Regions from separate parts of the Marinomonas sp. A3A genome, predicted to be linked through region 2. Evidence: predicted binding sites of a transcription regulator. Region 2 holds the regulator's gene; each other region holds the start of a gene.

Evidence for each region. Region 2 encodes FliA, which starts transcription of late flagellar genes. Its sites were predicted from a motif close to CTAAAGTTNNNNNNNNNNCNGCCGATA; they were not measured.
Region 1: the regulator FliA is predicted to act here: its motif matches at 9,098-9,124, upstream of CYL31_RS16520 (flagellin N-terminal helical domain-containing protein).
Region 3: the regulator FliA is predicted to act here: its motif matches at 4,134-4,160, upstream of flgM (flagellar biosynthesis anti-sigma factor FlgM).

Annotation. Positions count from the first base shown of each region.
Region 1 is NZ_CP025532.1:3,521,822-3,532,201, forward strand. It holds gene pseC (UDP-4-amino-4,6-dideoxy-N-acetyl-beta-L-altrosamine transaminase) at 1-417, shown strand, start outside; gene pseF (pseudaminic acid cytidylyltransferase) at 421-1,143, shown strand; gene pseG (UDP-2,4-diacetamido-2,4,6-trideoxy-beta-L-altropyranose hydrolase) at 1,118-2,113, opposite strand; gene pseI (pseudaminic acid synthase) at 2,110-3,141, opposite strand; gene CYL31_RS16495 (motility associated factor glycosyltransferase family protein) at 3,144-5,252, opposite strand; gene CYL31_RS16500 (hypothetical protein) at 5,242-5,535, opposite strand; gene fliS (flagellar export chaperone FliS) at 5,535-5,969, opposite strand; gene fliD (flagellar filament capping protein FliD) at 6,009-7,634, opposite strand; gene CYL31_RS16515 (flagellar protein FlaG) at 7,674-8,096, opposite strand; gene CYL31_RS16520 (flagellin N-terminal helical domain-containing protein) at 8,161-9,045, opposite strand; gene CYL31_RS16525 (hypothetical protein) at 9,340-9,489, opposite strand.
Region 2 is NZ_CP025532.1:3,387,916-3,398,295, reverse strand. It holds gene flhA (flagellar biosynthesis protein FlhA) at 1-2,081, shown strand, start outside; gene flhF (flagellar biosynthesis GTPase FlhF) at 2,183-3,466, shown strand; gene CYL31_RS15885 (RNA polymerase sigma factor FliA) at 3,563-4,300, shown strand; gene CYL31_RS15880 (chemotaxis response regulator CheY) at 4,355-4,735, shown strand; gene CYL31_RS15875 (protein phosphatase CheZ) at 4,745-5,533, shown strand; gene CYL31_RS15870 (chemotaxis protein CheA) at 5,546-7,801, shown strand; gene CYL31_RS15865 (protein-glutamate methylesterase/protein-glutamine glutaminase) at 7,828-8,892, shown strand; gene CYL31_RS15860 (flagellar motor protein) at 8,892-9,629, shown strand; gene CYL31_RS15855 (OmpA family protein) at 9,622-10,380, shown strand, end outside.
Region 3 is NZ_CP025532.1:1,151,949-1,162,328, reverse strand. It holds gene CYL31_RS05400 (peptidoglycan DD-metalloendopeptidase family protein) at 1-1,206, shown strand, start outside; gene CYL31_RS05395 (CheR family methyltransferase) at 1,429-2,265, opposite strand; gene CYL31_RS05390 (chemotaxis protein CheV) at 2,323-3,252, opposite strand; gene flgA (flagellar basal body P-ring formation chaperone FlgA) at 3,393-4,085, shown strand; gene flgM (flagellar biosynthesis anti-sigma factor FlgM) at 4,198-4,512, shown strand; gene CYL31_RS05375 (flagella synthesis protein FlgN) at 4,550-5,029, shown strand; tRNA gene CYL31_RS05370 (tRNA-Arg) at 5,111-5,186, shown strand; gene CYL31_RS05365 (OsmC family protein) at 5,268-5,675, opposite strand; gene trpC (indole-3-glycerol phosphate synthase TrpC) at 5,719-6,534, opposite strand; gene trpD (anthranilate phosphoribosyltransferase) at 6,554-7,594, opposite strand; gene CYL31_RS05350 (anthranilate synthase component II) at 7,618-8,196, opposite strand; gene CYL31_RS05345 (magnesium transporter) at 8,575-9,906, shown strand; gene CYL31_RS05340 (mechanosensitive ion channel family protein) at 9,976-10,380, shown strand, end outside.

The sequences.
Region 1 (10,380 bases), 130 kb from region 2:
TTATCACAATTATCTCGCTTGGATGACTTTATCGAACGTCGCCATCAGCAATTTGCCAATTATAAGACCTTGTTAAAAAACTTACCTATTACCTTACCTTATCAAGCGGATGATAATTACTCAGCTCTGCATTTATTTCCAATTTTATTGCCAGAACATAACAAGACCGCGAGAAAAGGCGTGTTTGATATTTTACGTCAAGCAGGAATTGGTACTCAGGTGCATTACATCCCTGTGCACACCCAACCTTATTATCAAGAGCTAGGATTTAAACAAGGCGACTTCCCTATCGCGGAAGATTACTACGCTCGCACACTGAGTTTGCCGCTTTTTGCCGACTTAACTTATGCTCAACAAGAGCGAGTGGCACTGATCTTAAAACATGCCTTAATTGCTAATCGTGTAATGAGAGCCTAAACAATGAAAAATAGCGCTCTTTCACAAGAAAACCAAAAGCCCTATCGAGTTGCGGTGATTCCAGCTCGTGGTGGATCTCAGCGCATTCCTAGAAAAAACATTCGTTTGTTAGATGGCAAACCTTTGATCGCTTATTCCATCGAAACGGCGACTGCTTCAGGGTTATTCGATCGCGTTATTGTTTCTACCGATGACGCAGAAATTGCAGAAGTCGCACGCAAATTTGGCGCAGAGACTCCGTTTTTTCGCCCTGCCGATTTGGCCGATCATATGACAGGTACAACACCGGTAATGCAGCATGCACTGCGTTGTTTGATTGATGAAGGCAAAATACCAGACCAAGCGTGTTTGATTTATGCGACTTGCCCAATGCTGACACCAGAAGATTTGCAGCAAGGCTTGGTACAACTAGACCAAAACACAGCATTTTGCTTTTCAGCCACTACCTTTGCCTTCCCGATTCAAAGAGCACTTCACCTCAAAGAAAACGGCGAATTGGCGCCCATGTTCCCTGAACATATCGGCAAACGCTCACAAGATTTGGTGGAAGCTATTCATGATGCGGGGCAGTTCTATTGGGCGAGCACTCAAGACTGGTTTGATGAAGAAATATTTGGCCCTAAATCCAAGCCTTTATTATTACCAAGACATAGAATTCAGGATTTGGACACAGAGGAAGATTGGTTGCGCTTAACGCAAATTATGAAGCTGCAAAATATGAGTTAATGGTTTTTGCTACGCGGTTGGCACCATCACAATCAACTAAGCTACGAGCCGTTTTACGAGCATTTTCTTGCCACTCAATATCCAGCCAGCAACGATTCACGTCTTCGACTAACTGCTCAACGCGTTGCTGCCGAACTTCTTCCGGCACATTATCAAAACGAATAGAACGACACCAATCTAGTGGAACATGCTGCTCCAATGAGCGAGTTTGATTGTCTGCGACTTGAGCAAAGACTGTCGGCACACCCATGCAAGCCAATTCAAACAAGGTGCCACCAGCGGCAGAAATAGCCATCTTGGCTTGCTTCATCAAAGGCGTGACATCCGCTAAACCTTGCTCAAAAGCGATACTATTATCATTGCAAAATTTGATCACTTGGTCGGCATTTTTGGCATTAGCACCCAATAGAACCTGAATGTCTTTCGTAGGAAAACCTGACGCCAGCAAGGCGTTTAGAATAGGCAAAGTTAGAGTAAGCGGGTCGGTTCCGCCAAGGGTAATAAGCAGTTGCTCAGGGTTGCTTACATGCTCTTCTACGTGTTGAAAAGTGGGTCTTAATAACGCATAAGAACTTCCAGTTAATGGAAGTTCTACCCGTTGGGAATAGGTTTCTTTCAGTGGATTTAGGAGCCATTTACAGGAGAATTCGCCCCGATCATTCATATCATCCAACACCAGTAAGTTCGGCTGGTATTGATGAAGCTCGGTAATTTCTTCGGCGCTGTAGCCATAATGATCTAATACCACTAGATCAACTTGTCTCGCCAAAGCTAAAAACTCAGACTTACACCCTTCTGACTCGCCACCAATCAAACAGTCTTGCTGAGAGGCAAAGGCCTGATACCGACGATCAACCACAAACTGACAGTGCCAGCCCAGTTCGTTAAAAGAATGGACTAAGGCTTGGCAGCGAACTCTATGTCCCATGCCGATTTCGACAGAGGCATCGGCTCGCACCAAGAGTTTCACGCCATCATATCCCAAGCAAGCGGCTGGCCTTTTTGCGCATCTGCCACTAATTTTTTACCTAATACTTCTGGCCAATATTTAGGCGCAAGACCAAACGACGGACGAATGATTTTCAGATGCTCTTCGGTCAATATGGTGCCAGCGGGTAAATCCACTGCCACATAAATAGAGCGACGGTATTTCTTCGCTGCTTGCTCGGCATCTGAGCCGCCATAAGTCACCGTACCAAGCGCTGCTTTTGCGGCCCGACAAGCAACTACCAGCGCTTTCATTTCATCTGGCTCCATGGAGAATTCTGCGTCCACACCACCAGCACTGCGATCTAACACAAAGTGTTTTTCAATCACGGTTGCGCCCAAAGCTGTTGCAGCAACAGCCGCGCCCAGACCTTTAGTATGATCAGACAAGCCAACAGGACAACCGGTTTTCGCTGCCAAATCGGCCATAGTTACCAAGTTAGAATCTTCTATTTTGGAAGGATACGTACTGGTGCATTTGAGTAATGTTAGCGGATTATCGCCAATGGCTCTGATGGTTGCGACGGCTTCGGCGATTTCTTCTTCGCTTGCCATGCCGGTCGACATGATAATCGGCTTGCCCGTTCTCGCTACCGCTTGAATTAACGGAATGTCGGTCATCTCAAAAGACGCGATTTTATATAAGGGCACGTCGATGGATTCTAAAAATGCCACTGCGCTTAAATCGAACGGAGAACTAAACGCCACCAAACCTAAAGACTCTGCCAACTCGAATAACGGCTTATGCCATTCCCAAGGTGTTGAGGCTTTTTTATACAGGTCATAAAGATTGGAACCGCGCCACAAGCTATCACTTTCGGACACCATAAATTCGCCGTGGCGAACATCTAACGTCATGGTATCTGGTGTATAGGTCTGTAACTTGATCGCATCTACACCCGCATCAGCTGCGGCATGAATCATAGCTTTAGCGAGTTCCAAATCTTGGTCATGGTTGCCCGATAACTCAGCAATAATAAAAGGCATTTTTTCAAACATAGCTTCGAACATAATTAACCATTGTAAAAAGTGACTAGGTGATCATTACCTTGATCCACATACTCTGACGCTTGCTGGAGCATGCTTGGCATTTCCTCAAGAAATTCACACCATGGTGCAAATAAATGACGGGCACGAGCCACGGCTTCTGCTTCGTCCTGATACTTAAACAAAAACTGCACGATCAAAAAGGTGGAGTATGTAAAAGAACCAATTAACAAATCATAAATATGGCGATGAATACTGCCCTTCAAAAAATAAATCTGACGATGATGAGACCAAAATAAGTCACATACTTGCTCGCGTGTTGTTATTGACTCATCCCAGCCCTGTTGCAGCGTCCGGCTAATCTTACGGAAGTCATCCACAGAAATAAGCTCATCGGCTGATTGGCCGACTAACGACTCTGGCGGCTCGGTAAAAAATACGCTTTCTAGAATATCGATGACTTTAGCGTGATCAATTTTAGGGTCCATGATGAGAACATCTTCAAACCGTAACGGTGTTACGCCTTCGATTTTTGCCCCATCAGATAAATTAAAACTGGCAAAATTACGGCGTTTATTCAATTGTCGAGTAAGGGATTCCAACTGAACTCGTGAAGTATCCATAATCCCTGTGGCATAAATTGTGCCACCAAAGTTTCCTTCACGCTCTACCAATTTAGCTTCTTGGAAAGTTTGGAATCCAGATTCTTTGCCGTCTTTATAATATCCACTGTGAATTGAGTGGTGGCTGCCTTTGTCTTTGAAGCCATTGTCTACACCAAGATAATAGACATTATTAAAACCAAAGAGATGAACATAAGACAATGCCAAGTTAGCAACCACGGGATTACAGTAGTTCAGCTGCACGTATTCTTTGCTATCACCATGGGACCGCGCTTGGCTTAACATTAAAGAGGTTATGGCTTCGCCTGGTTTCATCGCCATGCCTGAGCGTTTAAAGCAATCAAACAAGCCTGGATGCATGACGTTTACAGACAAAGCCCAAATTTTATCTAAGTAGTCTTGATCTAAAAACTGGAACTTATCAACCGTTTGCTTAAGGCGTTCAATATCTACATGAATATCAGGCGTCACACCTAACTTTTTTAAGGTATTAATGGTTGAGCCACAGCAAATTAGCAAAACTTGATCTCGAACTTCTTTGACTAACTCAATGCCTTGATCAAGAGATGGGCCATTCCCTAGAATGAAAACAGGAATATTACTCACCCATTTAGGTAACGCTTCACGACTCTGAAAATGAGCGACTTTGGTTTTAGGCAAGGATTTCAAACCTTGTGCAACACCAATTAGAGCATCATCAAAAAAACCCCAACCCATCACCTGACGAGCATACTGCTTTTTAAAATAATCAATCGCCAGATCATTTTCAGGGCTGCCATAACCGACATAAAGATAAGTTTCTGGCGCCATGAAAAAACCATTTTCTTCTAACTGACGAAGATATTTTTCGGTAAATTCTTCTGGGCTCACTCCTAAAAAGAAATGAATGGTACGGCCATCACGGTTACAGATTTCTAAAATATTCTGCCACTCAATGGCAAACAATGAGTAATAAAAAAAATCCAGATCACACTCATACAGATAAAGGTGTTTTATCTCTCGCTCAGCAAGAATCATTTCAAGCTGATAACCAAACTCCACCCCAAACAATATTGCAGACCCAACAAATTCAGGCCAACCGCTTTGTGGCTCTAATCCTGCCGATTGCAACTCAACTTGATCTAGTATTTTATTACTATAGTACACATGGCGACTTGGATGATTGGCTGTGCGTTCTAAATTCAATACCGTTTTATTAGGCTTGATAAAGGCTCGGTTTACCCTTTCGGCAGACTGAGCTCTTGGTTTTTTAGAAAAAAGTGGCACACCAACATCTTCACGGTAAAGATTAAGCTCACCGCTTTCTTCCATGTAAATATGACGTTTTTTAGGCTGATAATCTTGAAAGGATTCAAATATGTGAGGCATGATCTGAGAAAACACGGTCATGTTTCTTAGGTATCGTTCAGTCAACTCTTGATCATGCTCTTTGAGGCGTGATGCACCTCTTTCAAACAGCGAAGCGAATGCTTCAGCCTGATCAAGAGAGGATAAATTTTCCTCATTCTGCATTTTTCACGCCTTTGTACTTATTCACACTCTTACGAGTTTTATTAGTTTGGTAAAGTTGTTTTTGCATTTCCGCATGAACATCACGAATAAACCGAATAGCGGATTGATGAACCAATATGAAATGCTTTATTCGCTCATTATCCTTTGCCGTAGAAAGCGGTTGAATGGAGCGAATAAAGGCATCATTTTCTTCACATAATAGCTGTATTTTTTCTACGTCTTTATCAATAACACTTTGTTCTAATGCGGCACTCAACTCAGTTAAGTGAGACATATCAAACATTAAACTGCTCCAACTCGAGCTTCAGTCTGACCTTCATAAGCAGCTTGCTTATCGGCTGTAGATATTTGATCCCAAGCACCTTTAATTTGCAAAATAAGACCCATTACTTGATCAAGGATACTCGTGTCTTTAGCAATGCTGGCTTCAGTGATACGAACTATCATGTATTCGTAAAGTGACTCAAGATTATCCACAAGCTCTGGATTAACGTCACGGTCTAATGCGTCTCTTAACGCATTAATAATTTCACTAGCGCGAGTTAATGCTGCGGCTTTTCCTTCCCAGTCTGAACGTTCGATACAACCTTTGCCTAAAGCTAGCTTTTCAAGCGCGCCTTGCATTAAGAGCTGAATGACGCGATGAGGGTCAGCCGAGGCTAAGTCGGACTTAATTGAGTCCTTTCTGTAGGCTTGGATCCCTTTACTCTTGTACATAAACAACCCCATTAATACGTGTATTACAATTTAAAACAGCTACATTTTCGACAATACAGAATTTAAATAGCCACCTTGAGCATTCATATTTGCAAGGCGAGAATCTAAACTTGTAAACTTGGACCGTAGAGAATCTTCATATTTGACCATACGGTCTTCATAAGCCTCTAACGTCCCTTCTGTATTATCTATCGACCGGCGAACCGAATCCTTTAATGAATTTGTCATTCCATCAGATCCGGTATAGTTATCAAGCAGATCTTCTAATGACTGAGCCAACCCGTTATCACCAGATATCAATGGTGCGATATCGCTATAGCCTTTTTTCATGGCATTATCAAACTTAGCGTTGTCAAAACTAAGCTTACCTTTGTTATCCATTTTCACACCCAGATCGAAAATAGAAGTAAAGGTTCCAGAATCACCATGACTACTCATTAACTGGGTAGATAGGGAGGACTGCAAGTTCCGGACCATGCTATTACCATTTAAAACAGCGCCCCTATCTGAGCTAGCTTGCAGCAATCCAACAACATCATTATAAGAAGCAATAAACTCTTCTATAGTTTCCTGAACTGTCTTTTGGTCAAAGCTGATGTCTACTTTTGTAGTTTTATCTGTCAGCGCTAATGCTTCAATGGATAAACCAGCAACGGCATTATCAAAAGTATTGGTATCATTTCTAATTTGAATACCATCTACAGTAATAATTGCATCACGAGCCTCATCTCCTAAAGGCGTATAAAGGCCAGCAGATATTCCTTCGGTTGAAATGGTGTCTAAACTAAGCACTGCATTTTTTGCAGTAGGAGAAGTATCTTTTTTATCAGCAATATCTGAATCTTTGCCATCAACAGAAGCAGAATCTCTCTCTGAATCTGCTATGTCTTTTTCTTCATCGGCAGGAATCGGTCCATCATTAGCAAAGTCAACATCATCTCCCGCCAAGTCCAATTCATCTTTTCCGTCGGCGACATCTTCAGCAGGAAGCTCATCAAGTGTTTTGTCTGAGCTGTCCTCAATAGGATTATCAATAATATTGCCGTTTTCATCTCTCACAACAGCAGTATTGATAATTTTAAGTGTATTTGCAGCCCCCTGAATGGCAGAGGTAGCTGTGAAGAATAGATTACCGTTACCATCATCAACCAAATTAGCAGACACACCAAAGTTATCTTCTGATGTATTAATTTGATTACGAAGTTCGGATAAAGTCGTACCAGCATCAACGGTAATAGAAAACTCGTTGCTACCAGCCTTAAAGGTAAGTCGCGAATCTTGTTTAGCAACAACATCATCCGCAGAGGAAAAAGTACCAGGCGCCGACATGACTCGACTGCCCTTTGCTAGCTGATTGACATCAATAGAATAAGAGCCATTTGAGGCCGTATTGTCTGTCGTAATAGCAATAACTTCTTCACCTTCTGTTTGGGCGATTTTTGCATCACGCCCAGTAAAAAGCTCATCATCATTTAGAGCTTTGACAGAAGATTTAAAAGTATCAATAGCTGAGCCAACTTTGCCTAATGCAGACAACTCCGCCTCATAGCCATCAATTTTATCTTGATAAAGTTTTACTTTAGCGTCTTTTTGAGCACTCACCATTTGTTTAACAAGGGACTCTAGGTCAATACCAGACCCTGCACCTAATGAGCCTACCGACATAACTTTATCTCCTGACACCTACATTATCTGTTATCTAAATCAAACCTCACTGTTTACCAAGGTTCCCTTGATATCACTTAGCTGGCTCATAATAGCGTCTATTCTATCAGACATTTTAAGAAACTCTTCTGTTGGGATTTGGCGTACCACATCCCCCGTTGTCTGATCTAACACTTTTACGATATTTTGCGCCCTGTCTTCTGTCATTTCAAAGGTTAAATGCACATTTAATTGAGACATTTTTTGATTCATGATCTCGACGTCGTGAGGCTCTACCTTTGCAGAAGAATTTGAAAATTGAGAGTTTCGATTATCTTTATCTGCTCTGCTCGTATCGGCTGTATTTTGTACAACTTTAGCATTTGCTTGGCGTAATGCGGCAAAATCTTCTGCGGCACGCTGTTCTGGCTTTAAAGAGTAATTGAGACCCTGCTTAGAAAAATCACTGGCATTAATAGACATATCAGAGTTCCCCCAAATAGACAAAAGCCGGGACTAGGTCCCAGCTTTCCGCTACCAATAATGCTTAGCCTAATAGAGACAAAGCAGTTTGTGGACGTTGGTTTGCTTGAGCCAAAATAGATGAACTTGCTTGCTGAAGAATTTGAGAACTTGTTAGCTTAGCAGTTTCTTCTGCGAAATCAGCATCACGTACACGAGAACGAGCAGAGGCTACGTTTTCAGAAATATTACTCAAGTTAGTAATTGTAGAACCAAAACGGTTTTGCACCGCACCCAACTCAGCACGTTTTGAGTCAACTGCAGAAATCATAGTATCTAGTACATCTACCATGCTCTGAGCATTAGCCATTGTAGATACAGAAGCACTTACAACATCAACCTGAGCAGTAGTAGCATTACTAGATAAACCAGACATAGTGAAACCACCATTACCAGCGTAATCGATTGTGTTGTTAATACCACCATCGGTTAAGTTAAAGCTAATAGTTTGGTTAGAGTCCGCGCCTACTTGGAAAATACCAGTGTAAGTACCGTCCAATAAGTTTTCACCACCGAATGTAGTATCCGATGCGATACGGTTAATCTCAGTAGATAGCTGACTAACTTCTTGCTGTAGTGCTGCACGGTCTTTATCTGAGTTTGAACCGTTTGATGCCTGAATAGATAGCGTACGCATTCGCTGCAACATGTTTGTTGTTTCATCCAATGCACCCTCTGCCGTTTGAGACAAAGAAATACCATCATTGGCGTTACGAACCGACTGATTCAAACCATTTACCTGAGAAGTTAAACGGTTAGAGATAAGTAGACCTGCCGAATCATCAGCCGCGCTGTTAATACGCAAACCAGAAGACAAACGCTGGAAAGAAGTATCCAACGATTTAGCTGAGCCCATTAGCTGGCGCTGTGCACTTAAAGATGAAGTATTCGTATTTACATAAAGAGCCATCATAGCCTCCTAGGTTTTATTAAATCCTGCAAAAAAGCAGATCGTATAAGGTTTTCGACAAGAATCTGAAAACCTTTAGTCAATTTAGGAAATATTTTTCCGTTTTTCGGAAAATAACCTCCTATATAGCGGCAAATAAATGCCTAAGTAATTGTTTTAAAATAAATTTAAAACAATTAAATTTATTTACACTTTTTTTTAAAACACTGTGTTTTTTACCTTAAAGCCCCAAAAACACGCCTTAAAATCCCTTAAACCTGATCCAAAAGTAAATAATCTGACAAAGATCTTTCACTAGGTCTCCACTTCCAACTCACCAAGACGGCAAACAATCACCAAAGAAATGGCTACCACATTAAAAAACAGACAAAAACTGCCACTCAAACCATTATTGAAGACAAAGTCGTCTATGTTTCGCTCAAAAATCAATAAAGACTCGGCCATGCCTTTCGAAACATCTTAAAAAAGAAATTCAGCCCACTCTTCATCCACAAAAATACCGGCAGCCCCCGATTTTTCGCCAACGAGTGGCCATGCCACGCTCACGGCAACATCCTATGCAAAAATACAAATAAGCAATCTGTCACCAAGCTAGCCATCAGAATCAAAACCCACAATGTATTAGCCAAAGCCCTGAAAAAAAGACGCAGCTGCGCCGTTAAAAGGATTCGAAAAGCGAAATTTCGCCCGTGTCTCATCCGCGCAAATAGCGTCAGAAATCTAACGGCTGTGTCAATGAGTGGCCATATCGCAGCCACAGCAGTAGCCTATGTAGAAATACGAATAAGCAACCTGCCACCAAACTCAACGCCTCAGAATCAACAGGCTCAACCTCCAATCAAGACCGCGAAAAAAAAGACATAGCTGTGCCATTAAAAAACCCTAAAAACGAAATTTCGCCCGTTATTCATCCACACAAATCGCGTCAGAAATCTAACGCCTGTGTCAATGCGTGGCCATATCGCAGCCACAGCAGTAGCCTATGTAAAAATACGAATAAACGACCTGTCACCAAACTCGACTCCTCAGAATAAACAGACTCAACGTATCAGCCAAAACCCTAAAAAAAGACGCAGCTGTGCCATCAAGAAACCCGAAAAACAAAATTTCGTCCGTTATTCATCCACACAAATAGGGTCAGAAATCTAACTTTTGTGTCAATGTATGGCCACGCCACAGTCACAGTCACAGTCACAGCAGTAACTTATGCAAAAATACGGATAAGCGACCTATTACCAAACTCGACTCCTCAGAATCAACACACCCAACGTATCAGCCAAAACCCTAAAAAAAGACGCAGCTGTGCCATCAAGAAACCCGAAAAACAAAATTTCG
Region 2 (10,380 bases):
AAGGGATTTTTAGTGGGAATTTAGGTATTCCTATCTTGTTGTTATCGCTTTTAGCGATGATGATCTTGCCTATTCCTGCTTTTTTATTGGACGTACTTTTTACCTTTAATATTGCGTTAGCTATTGTTGTGTTGTTGGTCGCTATTTATTCAATGCGGCCTTTAGATTTTGCTGTGTTCCCTACCGTTCTGCTGGTTTCTACCTTAATGCGATTGGCACTTAACGTGGCATCGACTCGTGTGGTTTTATTGAATGGTCACGAAGGTGGTGATGCAGCAGGTAAGGTAATTCAAGCATTTGGTGAAGTGGTTATTGGCGGCAACTACGTAGTTGGTTTTGTTGTCTTTGCAATCTTAATGATTATCAACTTTGCGGTAGTGACCAAAGGTGCTGGTCGTATATCCGAAGTAAGTGCGCGCTTTACCTTGGATGCTATGCCAGGTAAGCAGATGGCTATTGATGCTGATTTAAATGCAGGCATGATTGATGCCGATCAGGCTAAGCAGCGTCGTATTGAAATTGCATCCGAAGCTGAGTTTTATGGCTCTATGGATGGTGCCTCAAAATTCGTAAAAGGGGACGCAGTTGCTGGATTATTGATCCTTGGAATCAATATAATTGGTGGTTTGTCCATTGGTATGGCGCAGCATGATCTTTCTTTCTCGGAAGCCATTGAGCGCTATTCATTATTGACCATCGGTGATGGTCTTGTGGCTCAGCTTCCATCTCTAATGTTGTCTACTGCGGCGGCAATCATGGTGACTCGTGTTAATGAGTCTGGTGACATGGGGTCCCAAATTGTCCGTCAAATGTTTGGATCGTCAAAGGCTTTGTATGTCGCAGCTGGTGTAATGACGATCATGGGTGTTGTTCCAGGAATGCCGCATTTTTCTTTCTTATCATTGGCTGCTTGTTTGGGTGGTCTTGCTTATTTTCTTGAGTATCGTAAGAAACAAAAGCCTAAGCAAGGGCCGAAAAGTACCGGTAAAGCTTCTTCGGATAATCCAGTGCCAGCAGAAGTAAAAGACTTGAGTTGGGATGATGTTGCGCCTGTTGATATGCTTGGCTTAGAGGTAGGCTATCGTCTGATACCTTTGGTTGATAAAACGCAAGGTGGTGAGTTGTTGGCGCGGATTAAAGGTGTGCGTCGAAAGCTATCTCAGGATCTAGGTTTTTTGGTGCCGAGTGTACATATTCGAGATAACTTGGATTTAATGCCGAATGCCTATCGAGTAACCCTTATGGGAGTGAGTTTGGCTGAGGCTGAAGTTCATCCTGATAAAGATTTGGCGATTGATCCTGGTCAAGTTTTTGGTTCTATTGATGGGGTCGCCGGTAAGGATCCATCTTTTGGGTTGGATGCTGTGTGGATTGATCCTAAGAAAAGAGACCAGGCGCAAACTTACGGATACACGGTTGTTGATGTCAGTACTGTGGTTGCAACTCATATTAATCAGATTATGCATAAACACGCTTATGAGTTGATCGGTCATGATGAGGTTCAGCAGTTATTGAGTTTGTTGAAACAATATAATCCTAAATTGGCCGAAGAGTTAGTACCAAATACCATACCTTTAAGTGTTCTTCTTAAAGTATTGCAGAATTTATTGATAGAAGGTGTGCCTTTAAGGGATATGCGTACTATTGCTGAGTCGATTATGGGTGTGCAGCCAAAAACTCAGGACCCTATGATCCTTACAGCGGCAGTTCGAACGTCTTTGTCGCGTTTGATAATTCAGACATTGGCAGATGGTGTAGAAGAAATTCCTGTTTTAACGCTGGAACCGCAGCTAGAAAAAATGCTTATGCAGACGGTTCAGCAAAGTCAGCAGTCGGGCATTAAAAATGAAGAGGCGCTGATCTTAGAGCCGAAAATGGCTGAACAGTTGCAAGCTTCGTTACGTCAGTCTGCGGAGCAGCAAGAGGCGATGGGGAATACGCCTATTTTGATTGTGTCGGCTCCCATACGACCTATGTTGGCGCGTTTTATGCGTTATGGTATGGTGAATATGTCGGTACTTTCATATCAAGAAGTACCAGACCACAAACGCATTACTGTGGTGGGTGTTATTGGACAATAAGATCTAACTATTAACGTGATGGATTGTATCTATATTTATTGTGATCTTTCGGGTAAGCTATGGATTTGTAAGAAAAATAAACTGGAAGGATTAAGTTATTCATGCAAATTAGGCGGTTTCGAGCACCTGACATGCGGCAAGCGATACGGAAGGTTCGTGATGCTGTAGGCCCTGATGCGGTCATTTTGTCAAATCAACGCCTGCCTACAGGTGAGATAGAGATAGTCGCTGCTCTAGATTATGATGGATCCTTACCTTCTAGTATGACCTCTAAACGGTCGTCTGCGCCTCGTTCTGAGCAATATGCCGACCCCAGTGCCGACTATTTAGGGCGCATAGAGAGAGCGAAACAACAGGGTCCTGTACAAAATACTTCACCTACATATTCTGAAAAACGTCCTACATCACAGTTTGAAATGCCTCCCTTGTCAAGTGACAAAGAAGATCCCGCTGTTGAGGAGGCTTTATCTATTCGTAATAGCGAGAGTGCCAAACAGTTGCGAGATATGGAGCTCGAGCTGAAAAATGTTCGGGCTTTGCTTGAGCAGCGTCAGCAAAATGAAAGTCGAGTTGAGGCTAAGGAAAACGCAGTAGAATTGCGTGCTCGTGAAAAGTTAAAAGGCTTAGGTTTATCAGACTTTGTTGTGTCTAGGCTTATCGATGATATTGATTTAAAAGGTCGTGAAGATGACTGGAATCGCTTGCTTGCACATCTAGCGGACTACATACCTGTTCGCTCAAGTTCCTCTGAGCTGAAAGGTTGTATTGCATTTATGGGCCCTACCGGAGTTGGAAAGACAACAACTATTGGTAAAATTGCTGCCCAGCATGTTTTGAAGCATGGTTCTGAAGGTGTTGTTTTAATTACCACAGATACTTACCGAATTGCTGCGCATGAACAATTACGAACTTTTGGTCGTATTTTAAATGTACCTGTTGAAGTGGTGAATGAGTATTCAGATTTAAATGAAGTATTGTCAAAATATGCTAATTACTCTTTAGTGCTTGTTGATACTGCAGGTATGAATCCAAGGGATTCAAATCTAGAGCGACAACTTTTAATGATGAAGCGTGCTCGGGCAAGTCTTAAAAAACTGCTAGTATTACCTTGTACAAGCCAAAGGCAGGTTTTAAAAACTGTTGTCGATGTTTATTCTCAAGTTCAATTAGATGGTTGTGTTTTAAGTAAACTCGATGAATCTGCTTCACTTGGTGAAGCGATTAGTGTAGTTATTGAAGAAGGTCTTCCTGTTGTATATATCGCGGATGGTCAAAGAATTCCAGATGATATTGAGCCAGCTCGGGCGCATAACTTGATTAGTAGGGCAGTATATACTGCAGAGCATTATAGTCAGCTTTATGGGTCACTAAAGTATGGTAGTTAGTAAAATTTTGTTATTACTGAAAGCGTTGCGCCAAACTATGTAGTACAGTTAGTTAGCGCAACTAACTTAAATGGTAAAGGTTGCTTAGACTATTTTATGCAGACCAAAAACGGATATAACACATACTCTAAAAAAGCGACGCTTTCGATTGATGCGATTGTTGAGCAATATGGGTATTTGGTAAAAAAAATTGCTTACCATCTATTGGCGCGTTTGCCTGATAGTGTGGATGTAGATGATTTAATTCAAGCTGGCATGATGGGGCTGATTGAGGCGTATAAGCGTTTTGAATCTACTAAAGGTGCTAGCTTTGAAACTTATGCAGGCATTCGTATTCGCGGCTCCATTATGGATGAAGTGCGAAAAACCGATTGGGCACCTCGTTCTGTTAGGCGTAACGGTAGAGCGGTTGCTAATGCGATTAAAGAATTAGAAGCAAAGTTAGGCCGAGAGGTGTCCGATATGGAAGTGGCATCTCATATGAATATAAGCATGGATGAATATCATGAAATGATTCATTCATCCATGTCGACTCAGTTGTTTAGCTATGAAGAAATGCTAGACTCTGATACAAGTAATTTAGATAGTGTTGAATCTGAAGTAGAAAATGCACCTTATTCTTTAGTTGAAGAGGGTGGTTTTCAAAATCAATTGGCAAAAGAAATTGATGATTTACCGGAAAGAGAGAAGTTGGTTTTGTCTCTTTATTATAATGAAGAACTCAACTTGAAAGAAATTGGTGCTGTATTAGGTGTCAGTGAATCAAGAGTCAGTCAAATTCATAGTCAAGCGGCTATGCGATTGCGAGCTCGATTAAGTGATTGGCGAGATTAATTATGAGTTGTGGAATATTACCTTTGGGGTGTGGAGGTTGCATTGGATAAAAACATGAAGATCCTGATTGTTGATGATTTCTCGACAATGAGACGAATCATTAAAAACTTATTACGGGATTTAGGGTTTACCAATACAGTTGAAGCGGATGATGGAACAACTGCATTGCCTATACTTCAAGCTGGAACAATAGATTTTCTTGTGACCGATTGGAATATGCCCGGCATGACAGGTATTGAATTGCTTCGTGCAGTTCGTGCTGATGAAAAGTTGAAAAGCATTCCTGTTCTTATGGTAACGGCAGAAGCTAAACGTGACCAAATTATTGCTGCAGCTCAGGCTGGGGTAAACGGTTATGTAGTTAAGCCTTTCACCGCGGTGGCTCTCAAAGAAAAAATTGAGAAAATATTCGAACGAATAGACGCTGCTAAATAGGGAACTTAGATGTCAAATGTATTGGGATCTGGACTAGTGGAATTTGAAAACCTAGTAAAAGACGGTGCTGTAGAGCTTTTAAATCACATTGAAGTTGGTGATTTCAGTGGCGCTATTAAAATAATCCAAGAGTTAAGTGAAGCTCGTCATAAAAGCTTTTATAACGAAGTGGGTTTTTTAACTCGAAGTCTGCATGACGCCATTCGTGATTTTCAAATTGATTCAATGGACTTAGTTGTTGGTGAGGGCGGAAAAGATTCTGCAACTAAAATCACTGACGCCTCTGATCGACTGAACTATGTTATTGAAACGACTAGTGCGGCTGCCAATAAAACAATGGACATGGTGGACAGTAGTGTCCCTGTGGCCAGTGAGTTACAGAGTCAAGCAAGGGAATTGCGTAAAGACTGGAGTCGTTTAATTCAGAGAGACTTAACACCTCAAGAATTCAGAGACTTGTATAAGCGTATTGATGTCTTCTTGTCTTACGCAGATGACAGTGCCACTACCTTGCATTCAAACCTCAACACAATTCTTCTAGAGCAAGGTTATCAAGACCTAACAGGTCAAGTAATCGCTAGAGTGAATGATTTAATTCGAGATGTAGAAGAAAAACTTGTGCATCTCGTTGCTGTTGCTGGACGCGTTGATAGTATCTCGGGGATTGAACACCAAGAGAAAGAGTCTGAACACGATGACACTCGTGGACATGGCCCAGCTATTAATAAACAAAACAACCCTGAAGTACTGAATAGTCAAGACGAAGTAGACGACTTGCTATCAAGTCTTGGTTTCTAGAAGGAGCTGAGGATGAGTTTCGAGGTCGATGAAGAGATTCTACAAGATTTTTTGGTAGAAGCTGGTGAAATCCTAGAGCAGCTTTCCGAACAACTAGTAGATTTAGAGCAAAATCCAGATGATAAGCAACTGCTTAACGCGATATTTCGTGGTTTTCACACTGTAAAAGGTGGTGCTGGATTTTTACAATTAACTGCCTTGGTTGATTGTTGTCATTATGCTGAAAACGTTTTTGATATTTTAAGGAACGGTCAGCGTAAAATAGATTCTGATTTAATGGATATTGTTTTACAGGCTCTTGATGCTGTAAATGAAATGTTCGATGCTGTACGTGCAGGCGCTGAGCCAGAACGTGCTTCACCTGAGTTGATCGCAGCGCTCGCTGCATATGCAAAGGCTCCAACTGCAGAAGAACTTGCAGAGGCGGATGAAGATGAAGTCGAAGATGTCGCTGAAGAGCAAGATGATGCTGATGTTGAAGAAATTGAAGAGACCGTTTCTGTAGAAAATGAATCTGTCGATATTTCTGACGATGAGTTCGAATCTTTGCTTGATGCATTAGGCGATACTTCATCAGATAATGATGTTCCATCTAATAGTGGTGCCGATAAAAGCAGCACAGCGGCAAGAACAGACGATGAAATCACAGAAGATGAATTTGATGCATTATTGAATCAACTTCACGGCAGTGGTGCGCCTGGAATTAATGATGACCAAGCGGACAGTGCTACATCGGCTGATATTTCTTCAGACGAAATAACCGAAGATGAATTTGAAGAGCTTCTTGATAAACTTCATGGTGAAACGCCTACTTCAGGCAACAAAGAAGACAAATCTAAAGCAGATATCAGTGCTTCTTCTGGTGCAGAATCTGACTTGATTACTGACGATGAATTTGAATCCCTTTTAGATAGCCTGCAAGGTAAAGGTGGAGCTGAAAAGGTAGAAGTGCCAAAAGCTAAAACTGAGCCAAAAGCGGCATCGGCGAAGCCAAAAGCAGCACCTAAACCCGCAGCTAAGCCTGTTCCGAAGCCTGAACCTAAGGCTCCAGAGCCTGAAGCGGATAGTGCTAAAGAAAAAACAGCTAATTCGCCGGTTACTCAAGAAGCAACAGTTCGTGTTGATACTAAGCGTCTAGACGACATAATGAACATGGTTGGTGAGCTTGTGTTAGTTCGAAACCGACTTGTTCGATTGGGTCTTCAAAGTGAAGATGAGTCGATGGGTAAAGCGGTTGCTAACTTAGATGTGGTAACGGGCGATTTGCAAAACGCGGTAATGAAAACGCGTATGCAGCCTATCAAAAAAGTCTTCGGGCGCTTTCCACGAGTAGTTCGAGACCTTGCTCGTAATATGAAGAAAGAGGTTAACCTCATTCTTCGTGGTGAAGAGACAGATCTAGATAAAAATCTAGTTGAAGCTTTGGCCGATCCTTTAGTCCACTTAGTACGTAACTCTGTAGACCATGGTGTTGAAGCGCCAGATGTTCGAGAGGCTAGTGGTAAGCCTAGAATGGGCACGGTGATTCTATCTGCTGAGCAAGAAGGTGATCATATCTTATTGTCCATCGAAGACGATGGTGCTGGTATGGATCCTAGTTTGCTTCGTAGGAAGGCTGTTGAAAAAGGCTTGATGGATGCTGATGCTGCGGATCGGTTATCTGATGAAGAAGCGTTTAATTTAATCTTTGCACCAGGTTTCTCTACTAAGGTAGAAATTACAGATGTGTCTGGTCGTGGTGTTGGGATGGACGTTGTTAAAACGAAAATTTCACAGCTAAATGGTACATTGCAGATTAAATCAGTCCTAGGGCAAGGGTCTCGGTTTATTATTAAAGTGCCATTAACGCTAGCGATCATGCCAACTCTAATGGTGACTTTGTCAGACCAAGCGTTTGCTTTTCCTCTAGTGAGTGTTAATGAGATTTTTCATCTCAATTTGAAGAAAACTAACGTGGTTGATGGGCAGCAAGTTGTTGTTATTCGTGGCAAAACCTTACCTATATTCCATCTGAAGAATTGGCTAATTAAGGGTAATAATCGAGACGATTTACCTGCCGAAGCTCATGTTGTTGTTGTTCAAGTGGGTATGAGTGAAGTGGGTTTTGTTGTTGATCAATTGGTTGGTCAAGAAGAAGTGGTTATAAAACCGTTGGGTAAAATGTTGCAAGGTACTGCTGGTATGGCAGGCGCAACCATTACTGGTGATGGTCGTATTGCATTGATTCTGGATGTGCCTAGTATGCTTAAGAGTTATGCATCTAGGTAATACGTTGTTCATTTAGGGGATGTGATATGCCTGTTAAGGTGCTGGTGGTTGATGATTCTGGTTTCTTTCGACGTCGTCTGGTTGAGATATTTGAAGCTGATCCTAGACTAACCGTAGTTGGTACTGCAAATAATGGAAGAGAGGCGATAGATAAGGTTCAATCCCTATCGCCTGATGTTGTTACTATGGATTACGAGATGCCTGTGTTAGATGGTATCGCAGCCGTAGTTAACATTATGAAGCTTAAGCCAACGCCAGTGCTTATGTTCTCCTCGTTAACTCATGAGGGGGCAAAAGTTACTCTAGATGCTCTAGAGGCTGGTGCGGTTGATTTCATGCCGAAGAACTTTGAGGATATCTCTCGTGATTCGGCGGTAGTAAAGCGGGCATTGGTTGATCGTGTATTAGCGGTTGCTAGAACGCGCTTTGCTGGAGATAGAAAGCCTGTTGCTGCACTTGCTCCACGTGAGGCTCCCAAGCCTATCGTAACTGATCGCGGTGTTATTATTCCGCGTGTAAGGAAACGAGTTAGTCTTGTTGCCATTGGAACATCTACTGGTGGTCCAATGGCTTTGCAAGCTGTATTAAGTAAATTACCTAAGGACTTTGCAGCGCCTCTTGTATTAGTTCAGCATATGCCAGCAGCATTTACTGGTGCTTTTGCTGAACGACTAAACAATATCTGCCAGATTACAGTAAAAGAAGCGCAAGACGGTGATCGTTTACAAGCAGGTGTTGCTTTATTGGCTCCTGGTGGAAAGCAAATGATGATTGACCCTCGAAATGGCGGCTGTGTCCGTATTCTCGATGGGGATGAGCGTCTAAACTACAAACCTTCTGTAGATGTTACTTTTGGTTCAGCGTCAAAATGTTATCCAGGGAAAGTATTATCTGTTGTCATGACAGGAATGGGTGTTGATGGTCGCGAAGGTGCTCGTATGCTGAAGAGTTCAGGCTCAAGAGTCTGGATTCAAAGTGAAGAGTCTTGTGTGATTTACGGCATGCCAATGGCAGTGGAAAAAGCAAACCTAGCGGATGATATTATTGATTTAGAGCATATTGGTGAGCGCATTGCACGCGAGGTTGGCTAGTGGATTTTGTTACCTTAGCAGGACTATTAATTGCTTTCAGTTCAGTATTTCTAGCTAATTGGTTAGGAGGAGGAGAGGTAATCCTTCTCCTTAACTTGCCATCTGCCATTATCGTTATTGTTGGTAGTATCGGTGCCACATTAATTCAGAGTAGTATCCAAGAAGCGGCTCGTGCTCTTGTTTTGATTAAGTGGAGCCTTTTCCCACCTGTTTATGATTTTAACTCTGCCCGCGCCTTAATAAACAACCTTGCCCATAAAGCTAGAAGGTTATCCTTGCTTGCTTTAGAGTCAGATGTCGAAGTGTTGAATAATCGTTTTTCGAGCAGAGCTTTGCAAATGGCTATTGATGGCACTGATCCAGATTTACTGGCAGATCGACTTCATGATGACGCAGTTCGTATTTATGATAGGCGAATGAAAAGCGTCTCTTTCATTGAGTCTATCGGTGGGTATGCACCTACTTTAGGTATCATGGGCTCTGTACTAGGGTTAATTCAAGCAATGGCCAATTTAGATAGCCCAGAAGCATTGGGGCATGGTATTGCTGTTGCTTTTGTTTCTACTCTATACGGACAAGGTTTTGCTAATCTGGTTATATTTCCCATCGTTAAAAAATTAACGGGCTATGTTGATAAAGAACTTCTTTATCATCAACTGCTCATTGATGGTATTTGTGGTATTGCCACTGGTAAGCATCCATATAGATTAGAGTTAGAGCTTAATACTTATGAGTGATACTCCGCCTCGGGCATCTAAGCGTCGTCGAGTGGTAACTAAGTCGCCACGGTCTAGCGCTCAAGGTCGAGATAGATGGATTCTCTCATATGCTGATTTTATTACTCTATTATTCGCTTTTTTTGTAGCACTGTATTCCCTCTCATTAAAAAACTCAGGTGACGAACAGCGCTTGAAAGAAACGCTTCATGGTGTTTTTGATGCTGTTCAAAAGTCAATTAAACCTATCAATATTGGCGAACCGATTGTCGGAGAGCCAAAAGATATTGAAGTCGTTGAAACAAAGCCTATCCCTGCAGCTCCTCCGACAATAGAAGAAAGCAACTCTTCTGCTGTTTACGCATTATTAAGTCAGGTGGTAGAAAATCAATTTTCAGGGCTTCATGCATCAGGGCAAATATCTGTGACAGAGTCGGCTGACTGGGTAAGTTTAGAGCTAAAGTCTGGTTTATTGTTTGGCCAGGGAGAGTATGAGTTAACCAATGAAGCCGTCGCTTTATTAATACTAGTCGCTAACATTTTAAAAGCACATCCTTCGGTGATATTGGTTGAAGGTAATACGGATGATTTGCCAGTGAACTCAAGGCGTTTAGTGTCTAATTGGCATTTGTCTAGTTTGCGATCATCCTCTGTTGTCGATGAGTTGGTTTATAGAGGTGTGGATCCAAAAATGATCGCACCAATCGGCTTTTCTAGCGAACATCCTAAAGTAAGAAACACCAATGACTATGCTCGTCAACAAAATCGCCGT
Region 3 (10,380 bases), 2.2 Mb from region 2:
TTAATAGCCGCTTCACCTAACAATACAAACTCCACCACCTACGAGATACCCACTCCTGACACCTTAGTAAAAAAGAGCCGCCCAGCCACATTCAGAGAACAATCTGTTGAAGTCAAATCTGGCGACTCCCTATCAAAACTATTAGCAAACGAAGGCATATCAGCACAAGACATATATAAAGTATCTCTAGCTGACAAAAAGCAAAAAACCTTACTGCAAATGAGGCCAGGACAAACAATCAACTTCACAACTAATGAAGCATCTGGAGAGCTTACTCAGTTAACACTTGTTCTCAACCGCTTAGATAGCGTAACTTTTGAGCGAAATGATGAGAAATTCAATAGAACAGAAACCTCCAGAACACCAGAAATTGTCCAAGCTTACAAAGAAGCAGAAATCAATAACTCCTTATTTGTCGATGGACTAAGATCAGGAATAGATCAACCTCTCTTAATAGAGCTCGCAAACATATTCGGCTGGGATATAGACTTCGCTCTGGATATACGAAAAGGAGACAGCTTAAGCATTCTGTACGAAGAAAAATTTCTTGATGGTGAAAAAATAGGACACGGCAACATAATAGCTGCTCAGTTTATCAATAATGGCCGGACCTATCAGGCCATTAGATACAAAACTGAAAAAGGAGCTAACTACTACACCCCAGACGGTCTCGCTATGAGAAAAGCTTTTATACGCACACCTGTAGATTTCACAAGAATCTCATCAAAGTTCAACCCTAATAGACTACACCCTATATTTAAAACTAGCCGACCACATCGAGGCGTAGATTACGCTGCCGCAAGCGGCACTCCAGTCAAAGCCGCAGGCGATGGAAAAATATCCTTTGCCGGCAAACAAAACGGCTATGGCAACGTTGTTATCATAGATCACGGCAAAGGCTATCAAACCCTGTACGCACACTTAAAGGGTTTTGCGAAAGGCACCAAACGCGGAGCGAGAACCAAGCAAGGAGACATTATTGCTTATGTAGGACAAACTGGCTGGGCAACAGGCCCACATCTACATTACGAGTTCAGAATTAATGGAACTCACAAGAACCCAGTTACAGTGAAGCTACCGAATGATGATCCGATGCCTAAAAATGATTTGAAAAATTATTTACCGTATGCAAAACAAGTGGTTGCCACACTAGCAAACTCACACTCGCCATCGTTCGCACAAAAATTCGCCTCTCTAAAAGAGTAAACCACACTCGATACTTCCTTGCATAATCAGCGCAACCAACTCGCTGATTATGCAACACCCTATATAGTTAAATATGCGAAACCAAGACTTAGTCAATATCAGCTTTTTGATAAAACCCTACCTACAACTTCATCAAAGAACAAATCAGCAGTTACAAAAAAGCCCATCTATGCACGCTAGACAGGCTCCTCAACAACAAAGCAATTTAACAAAGCAAGATCTCTATAGAGATTTAGCCTTGTAGACAATACCTGGGTGACATTGAACAATCTCAAAATAATCAGATAAACCGCTCAACGCCTCAGACCCACCAAGAAATAAATAACCTCCAGGCTTCAGAGAGGCATGCATTCTTTTCAAAATGTCCAACTTAAGATCAACAGTAAAATAAATTAGAACATTCCGGCAGAAGATCACATCAAACTTACCTAACATAGAAAATGATTCGATAAGATTCAAGTACTTAAACTCAACACGAGCACCCAAATGGGGCTTAATTTTCCAAGTTAATTCGTTCACTTTGTCAAAGTAACGACGCTGTAAATCTGCACCAAGACCTCGAGCAATAGCTAAACTGTCATACTCACCCTGCTTAGCATGCTGCAAAATATTAGTACAAATATCTGTCGCTATTATTTTCTCACCCGCCTTCAAAACACCAGGTCGAGACGACTTAAATTCTTCTATAACCATACTAATAGAATAAGGCTCTTGACCTGTCGAAGACGCTGCAGACCAAATTCTTAAAGGTCCCGCAGTCATTTCAGGCAATACTTTGTCTTTTAGAATAGTAAAAGGATGAGTATCTCTAAACCAAAGCGTCTCGTTAGTTGTCATTGCATTAATGACTTCTTCTTTTAGCTTAGACCCGCCCAATCGCTCCAAAGCATCCACTAGCTGCTCGATCTTAGAAAAACCTTCCCTTTCTAAGATTTTCCCTAGCCGACTGGCAACCAAATATTGCTTGTTATCACTCAGTGAGATCCCGCATACTTTCTGCAGGTAATCTCTGAACCTGATATAACCGTTAGGTGTAATTGCATTTGTACTACTGAGCATTAAAACTCCATAAGTGTCAGGTTCAATAAATAAAGGCAAATAGTGAGAGCCTAAACATTACTCTGATTGCACCTGCACTGTTTCTATCGCCAATCGAGCCAATTCATCAGGCTGGAACTTCGCTAAAAAGCCATCAGCTCCCACTTTTTTAACCATCGCTTCGTTAAACACACCACTCAAAGAGGTATGAAGAAGAATAAATAGGTCTTGCAGACGACTATCGTTACGGATCGCAGTCGTTAGCGTATAACCATCCATCTCTGGCATCTCTATATCAGATATGACCATTGAGAATTCTTTCGTCACATCCTTGCCTTCTGCAACCATATTTTGAAGATAAGTAAGCGCCTCACGACCATCACATAAAACCGTGGTAGCAAAACCAACCTGCTCCATACAACGCTTAATCTGTTTACGCGCAACCGAAGAGTCGTCTACGATAAGGATATGATGTTTTTGCGCATTTTCTGTCACGCCGGCATTAACAATACCTTCAGAAATATCCTGACGAGTAGGAGCAACTTCAGATAAAATCTGCTCAACATCAATAATCTCAACCATTTCTTTATCAACCTGACAAACGGCCGTTAGGTAATTATCATTCGACAAACCTTTTGGAGGCGGCTGAATATCACTCCAATTCATGTTTACAATGCGCTCTACACCTCGCACTAAGAAACCCTGAATTCGACGATTGTATTCCGTGATAATCACAAAACACTGACTAATATTTTCAATTGGGCTAGCGCCCGTAGCCAACCCCAAATCTAAAATAGGAATAGTACCGCCACGAATATGAGCAACACCTCGAACCACAGGAGAGCTATGAGGCATAGCAGTTAATTTAGGACACTGCAACACTTCTTTCACTTTAAAAACGTTAATGCCATAAATTTGCTTGCCATTTAAGCGAAACAGCAACAATTCAAGTCGATTTTCTCCTACGAGCTGTGTACGTTGGTTAACAGTATCCAGAACTCCAGCCATAAACGCCTCCAAAATGTGTAAACATTATACTGAGGTATCACCTCAAAATTGTTAAAATGTATCATCCAATGATAAAGTGAATTCAAATTTTTTACTAACTATCTTATTTATAACGTAATAATAAACAAAGAGAACAAATCATGCGAATCATAAGGCTAAGCATAGCCTTCATTTGTTTCCAAGCTGGCTTCACATTTGCCACAACGACTGAAGAACAAATTAATCACTACATCAATCAAGTAGAAATCCCTCGGTTATCAGAAATATACCCTGACGCCACTATCAACATAACATTAAATAATCTCGCAGCTCTCAATTACCTACCTGATTGCGAAGACAAATCCATTCAGATCAACAATCAAAGACCAGACGCCACCAAACGCACAAACTATGAAGTCAGCTGTGACTCACCGACCTGGAAATCCTACGTACCAGTAACACAGTCAATAATGATTCCAGCAATAAAAACCATCACCCCAATAAATAGAGGCCAAGTCATCAGTAAATCAAACACTGATGTGGGCGAAGTTGACATATCCAACCTAAGAGGACACGTTTATACCAAAAGATCCCCACCTTATGGCCTAATTGCTTCACGAAACTTACGTATAAACACAGTTATCACTGACGATCTAACTAATCAGCCGACCTTAGTTAAAAAAGGCGATTCAGTACTAATAACAGCAAGCAGTGGCACTATTATAGTCCGAATGAACGGTGTTGCTTTAGAAAATGGTGTTAAGGGTCAACAAATCCGAGTCAAAAACACAAGTTCTGAACGAATTATATACGCCAAAGTTGTAACTGACAGTGAGGTTCTTGTAAACTATTGAGTACAGACTGATCGGCAACAAATAAATACTCTTTTTTGGGGCTTTTAATTAAAGTTCTTATAGACCCAGCCGACAACATAGACAGGCAAATCATTAAAGGGCGGAAAACCCAATGGCAATACATTTTACAGGTCTATCAAACCAGAGCACGATCAACAAAAGCGAACGATCGCAAAAAGACGATGCAACAAGTAGTGCAACGGAGAAACAAAGTACAGTTCAAAGTGGCGGCACGTTAGCAGAAGACACAGTCAAATTAAGCGGAACTGCGCAAACGCTACAAAGTCAGCAGTCTAAAATTAACAACCTGCCTGATGTCGATATGGATAAAGTAGAACAAATTAAAAGCGCTATTGCAGCTGGCGAATACAAAATAGACACACAGAAGTTAGCGAATAATATGGCTTCTATGGATTCGCTATTCTAGACTGTTACCTCTATACAGTCTGTAAACGGTTTGTCTTATGATTCCTATCGTACCAATATTTATCAGAAGCAAAGAGATTTTAGAAAGACTCTCTTCGCTTCTTGATGAAGAACGTTTAGCTTATGGTGAATTAGATACCGAACTTATTGTTAGCCTATCAGAGCAAAAACAAACCCTTCTTGATGAAATGAATCAACTTAACGAGAAAAGAGTTAACATTCTCATTAAATTTGACATCATCGACAGAAAAAAACCTACCGAAGAAGAATTCAAAAACTGGCTTAGCCTTCAAGACAGCTCTATGGACAAGGTTCGCCTATTAATGCAAGAGTGTGAAGCACTGCTAAAAAAATGCAAAACACAAAACAACACAAACGCTAGAATTCTCAACACGTTACAAAAGCGTAATAAGCACCTTTTCGAACTACTCCAAGGCCATAGCAGTAAAAACAAAGTTTATACCGCCAGAGGCTCTACACGACCAATAAGCAGTAAGCACACACTAGGCAGAGCTTAAAAAACCATAAGAATCAACATCATACTTAGCTGCCATTTGTATTTTCATCGTAATTAATGTATAAATCTCTCCTTGCAATACGTCCTCATAGGTAAACAGGATATACCGGCCGCCTCCTAAGCAGCTATTCCAGGTTCGAGTCCTGGTGGGGACACCAATACCTCAAGCCCAACAGAAAAAAATCAAAAAAAAGAACCTCTCGGCTCTTTTTTTTAAAACACTCTTATCAAGCAATATCTTATTCAGCTTCAATAACTTCAAAGCTGTGAACAATTTTCACACCGCCTCGCTCTAACATTAGAGACGCTGAGCAATACTCTTCTGCAGACAATTTAACAGCCCGAGCAACAACACTTTCTTTTAGATTACGGCCCGTAACGACAAAGTGCACACGAATTTCAGTAAATACGGCAGGAACAGCATCAGCTCGATCAGCATCAATTTGAGCAACACAAGAAACAACATCTTGACGGGATTTTTTTAAAATTCCAACCACATCATAAGAAGTACAACCGCCCAACCCTGCAAGTATAAGTTCCATTGGTCTTGGCCCAGCAAGCTGGTTACCGTCGATTTCTACCTTAAAACCAGAGCCTGTTTCAGCAGTAAAATGCACATCTTCTTGCCAACTAACATTCGTCTTCATATTCCCACCTTACTTAATTCTGCTATAGCTGAAGCTATTATCTCTACGACTGAAATAGCTCAGCCAATTTTTCACCTGGATCATCAGCGCGCATAAAAGCTTCGCCAACTAAAAATGCATGAATACCATTTTGTCTCATCAAGGCCACATCATCACGAGTATGAATTCCGCTCTCAGTAACAATCAAGCGATTGGAAGGCACACTCCCCATCAATTCAAACGTATGATCTAAACTAAGCTCAAAGGTATGAAGATCACGGTTGTTAATCCCAAGCAGTTCGGTCTGTGTGTACTCCAAAGCCAACTCTAACTCTGGGCGATTATGCACCTCTACCAAAACATCCATACCAAGATCACGAGCCATTTGATCCAACTCTCGCAATTGTTCGCCACTTAGACACGCTGCAATCAATAAAACACAGTCTGCACCTATTGCTCTAGCTTCAAGCACCTGATATTCATCGACAATAAAGTCCTTGCGAATCACCGGCAACTTACTAGCCGAGCGCGCTTCAACCAAATAATCTTCATGGCCTTTAAAGAAATCACTGTCTGTTAGAACTGACAAACAAGCGGCACCGGATCTTTCATAGGAACGGGCAATATCTGCAGGAATAAATGGATCGCGTATAATCCCTTTACTAGGCGAGGCTTGCTTAATTTCAGCAATAACACCAGATTTACCGATGGCTATTTGATGCCTTAACGCATGAGCAAAACCGCGAGGAGCGTTATGAACATTCGCCACAGATGCGGCGACCTCTAAGTTGCCATACGGTGTATGAGATTTGCGCTCAGTAATCTCTTCATACTTTCGAGCTACAATTTTCTTTAAAATTGTCGGTGTTTCTATTTGCATTAGGCTACTGCTCCTATCATTACAGTGAGTCAGGACTCATAAAACAACGCGTGAAACTGGCTAATTCAGACATCTTAACTTTGGCCGTACCACCACCAATCACGTCTTCCGCAATATTCACACCTTCAGCTAAGGTATCAGCAATACCTGAAACATAAATTGCTGCACCAGCATTTAAGGCAACAATGTCCCTAGCTGGGTTTATTTTACCTTTACCATCCAATGCCATTTTGACTAAAGCAAGGCTTTCTGTCGCATCTGTTGCTTGAATAGTATCAATAGATTGCAATGGAATACCGAAATCTTCAGGAGATATTTTGTATTCTGAGATTTCCCCATTCTTTAACTCCGCCACATAAGTTGGTGCAGCAATACTAATTTCATCCAAGCCATCTTCAGAATGAACTACCATTACATGCTCACTGCCCAGGGCTTTTAACACCTCAGCAATAGGACGAACCCACTTCTGATGAAAAACCCCCATCACCTGACATTTTGCATTAGCAGGGTTGGTCAATGGGCCAAGCAAGTTAAAAATAGTGCGCGTTGCCATTTCTTTTCGAGGACCGACTGCATACTTCATCGCAGAATGGTGGTTCGGTGCAAACATAAAGCCTAAGCCAATCTCTTCAACACAACGGCAAACCTGTACTGCATCAAGACCAAGATAAATCCCTGCTTGCTCCAGCACATCAGCACTACCAGACTTTGAAGACACAGAACGACCACCATGCTTAGCAACCTTGCCGCCCGCAGAAGCAACAACAAACGCAGACGCTGTCGATACGTTAAACAAGTTTCCGCCATCGCCACCAGTACCACAGGTGTCAACCACGTGCTCAAGATCCAAGTGTACTTTGCTCGATAATTCTCGCATTACTTGCGCCGCTGCCGTAATTTCTTCGACAGTTTCACCTTTCATTCTCAGGCCAATTAAAAAACCGCCTATCTGTGCTGGTGTGGCTTTTCCCGTCATGATGTCATTCATCACTATTCGCATCTCGTCGCCGCTTAAATCTTGGCGCTCAACAACGGCAGCAATCGCTTTTTGAATATCCACCAGCCTCTCCTATTGTATTAAAACTATCTTGTTAAGAAATTGGCCAATAAGGCATGGCCTGCTTCGGTCAGAATTGACTCAGGATGAAACTGCACCCCTTCAACGGCAAGCGTTTTATGTCGAATCCCCATAACTTCCTCTCTATCGCCTCCTGCATTTTGACTCCAAGCGGTCACCTCTAGGCAATCTGGTAATGAGTCTGCAGAAACAACTAAAGAATGGTAGCGTGTCGCGATCTGTGGATTTGGCAAACCAGAAAACACAGAAGTATTTTGGTGGTAAATCAACGATGTTTTACCATGCATGACACTTTTAGCACGAATTACCTCGCCACCAAAGACCTGACCAATACTTTGATGGCCTAAGCAAATACCCAATATTGGAATTTTTCCAGCGAATGCCGCGATTGCAGCCAAAGAAATACCCGCTTCATTTGGCGTACAAGGCCCTGGCGAAATAACCAAATGAGAAGGAGCAAGCAGTTCAATGTCTTTAAGACTAATTTCATCGTTACGATAAACCTGCACATCCGCACCCAACTCACGAAAATACTGAACAAGATTGTAAGTAAAAGAGTCATAATTATCGATCATCAATAACATAAAGAAGAGGCGCGCCTATAAAACAATGTTGACCTAAACTAATGTCACAATCCTCAGAAACTGACATCAAAAACTAAATACACCGACAAACAAACAATAAAACCGAAGTTTAAAGTGCGCTAAATTCTACACTGTCAGGAAGGCCCTGTCTCGCCAGTCCTTGCAACCCTAGAGACAGATAAAGCTTAAATAACACACACTACAGGCTAACATCTCCATCAACCAACTCCATAATTTGGATTTTATATTTCAGTATTTTGGAAGGTTTTAAATAATATCGTGTAAAAACAAAGCCTTGTTTGATATGCAAGAGGTTATACCGCACACTAGAAAGCATGTTATCTTTACCGCCATCATTCAGTGTTTTAAGGATGCCCAGTGCATAGCCAAGTCGCCGCCCTCATCGAAACCCTCATTCATGACGAGCACTCTCCTGAGTCCGTTAACAAGGCCATTTCAGAATTAACACCAGATGATGTGGCATTAGCGCTTGAATCCATTCCGCTTGCCCAACGACGACAAGCATGGGCCAATATCAAGCAAGCCAATCGCCTAGACATCTTGGTTGAAATGCGCGGGGAATCCCGCCAGTTACTATTAAAAGAGCTAGATGACTCAGAGATTGAAACCTTATTCACTGATGTCGACGCCGAAGACCTACTCGAAATAACGGACTCATTACCTGACCGCCTTGTCGACATTGCTTTAAAGCAAATGGACAACAAGCAGCGCGAATACTATCAACAAGGTATTGTTTACGATGATGACGTTGTCGGCCGCTGGATTGATCACGAGTTATTAATTGCATCACAGTCTATTCGCACATCTGAAGTAATGAGACTCTTGAAAAAAAGCACGCCAGATTACACAGACATGATCTATCTAGTGAACAGAACTGGCCGCTGGGTCGGTTGTGTAAAATTTGATAAGCTTTTTAAAGCACAAGGCCATGAACCCATTTCGAGCCTAATAGATGAAGATTGCACCTTTATCCGCGCCGATACTGAACTAACAAAAGCTGCAGAGCAACTAGAACGCTCTTATCTCTCAGCACTCCCTGTCGTAGATGACAATCAAATCTTACTAGGTCGCTTTCATGCGGGACTTGCTATGGAAACATGGCGCTTAGAACATGAAGCACAGCAGATGTCGACAGCAGGTCTAAACGAAGAATCGGATCTATTCGCGCCGGTGAAACGCAGCGCTGCAACTCGCGGCATTTGGCTTGGTATAAATTTACTGACGGCATTTTTAGCCTCAGCATTTATCGGGCTATTTGAAGCCACGCTTCAGCAAGTCGTTGCACTAGCGGTATTAATGCCTGTTGTTGCCTCCATGGGAGGTATTGCTGGTAGTCAAACATTAACCCTGATTGTACGAGGCTTAGCTCTAGGACAAATCACTCGCAGCAACTTAAAATCACTTTTATCAAAAGAGCTAAAAGTCGGTGGATTAAACGGTATTTTATGGGCCATTGTCATTGGCGTCGTCACTCTATGGTGGTTTGAAAGCCCAATGCTTGGCATGGTGATAGGACTAGCCATTATCGTCAATATAATAATGGCAGCCTTGTCTGGCGTTCTAATACCCGTATTGCTTGATAAGTTACGTATTGATCCGGCGCTCTCTGGGTCCGTCATTTTAACCACTGTAACCGATATTGCTGGTTTCGTTGCTTTCTTAGGATTAGGAACATTATTACTTATTTAGCGTAACACTATAGATCTAACCTCTAATCAGAGCCATTCACGAACTTAACAAAGAGATAGAGTAAGCATAATGAATTGGGAAACAATGCAAGTATATTTGGGCTTGGGCGACACTAAAATGCACTGGGTTGTCCGAGTTTTTTTAGTTGTACTCGGTACACTTATCGTTAATTTTATTGCCACTCGCATATTAATGCGCATAGACAAACAACTCGAAAAAACCAAAACCCCTTGGGACAATGTCTTAATTCACGCCGCCCAAAAACCTGTTGGAGTATTTATCTGGTTAGCTGGCTTGAGCATTGCGGCAGAAATCTCTGGATCAGAAGTCGACCCCAATTTTTTGTCACTTGTCCATGCAATACGTGAAGTTGGAGTTATCGCTATCCTGACTTGGTTTGTATTACGCTGCATATCCGAAAGTGAAAGAACCTTAACAAGCTCTAGTAAAATATCCACCAATGTAGATTACACA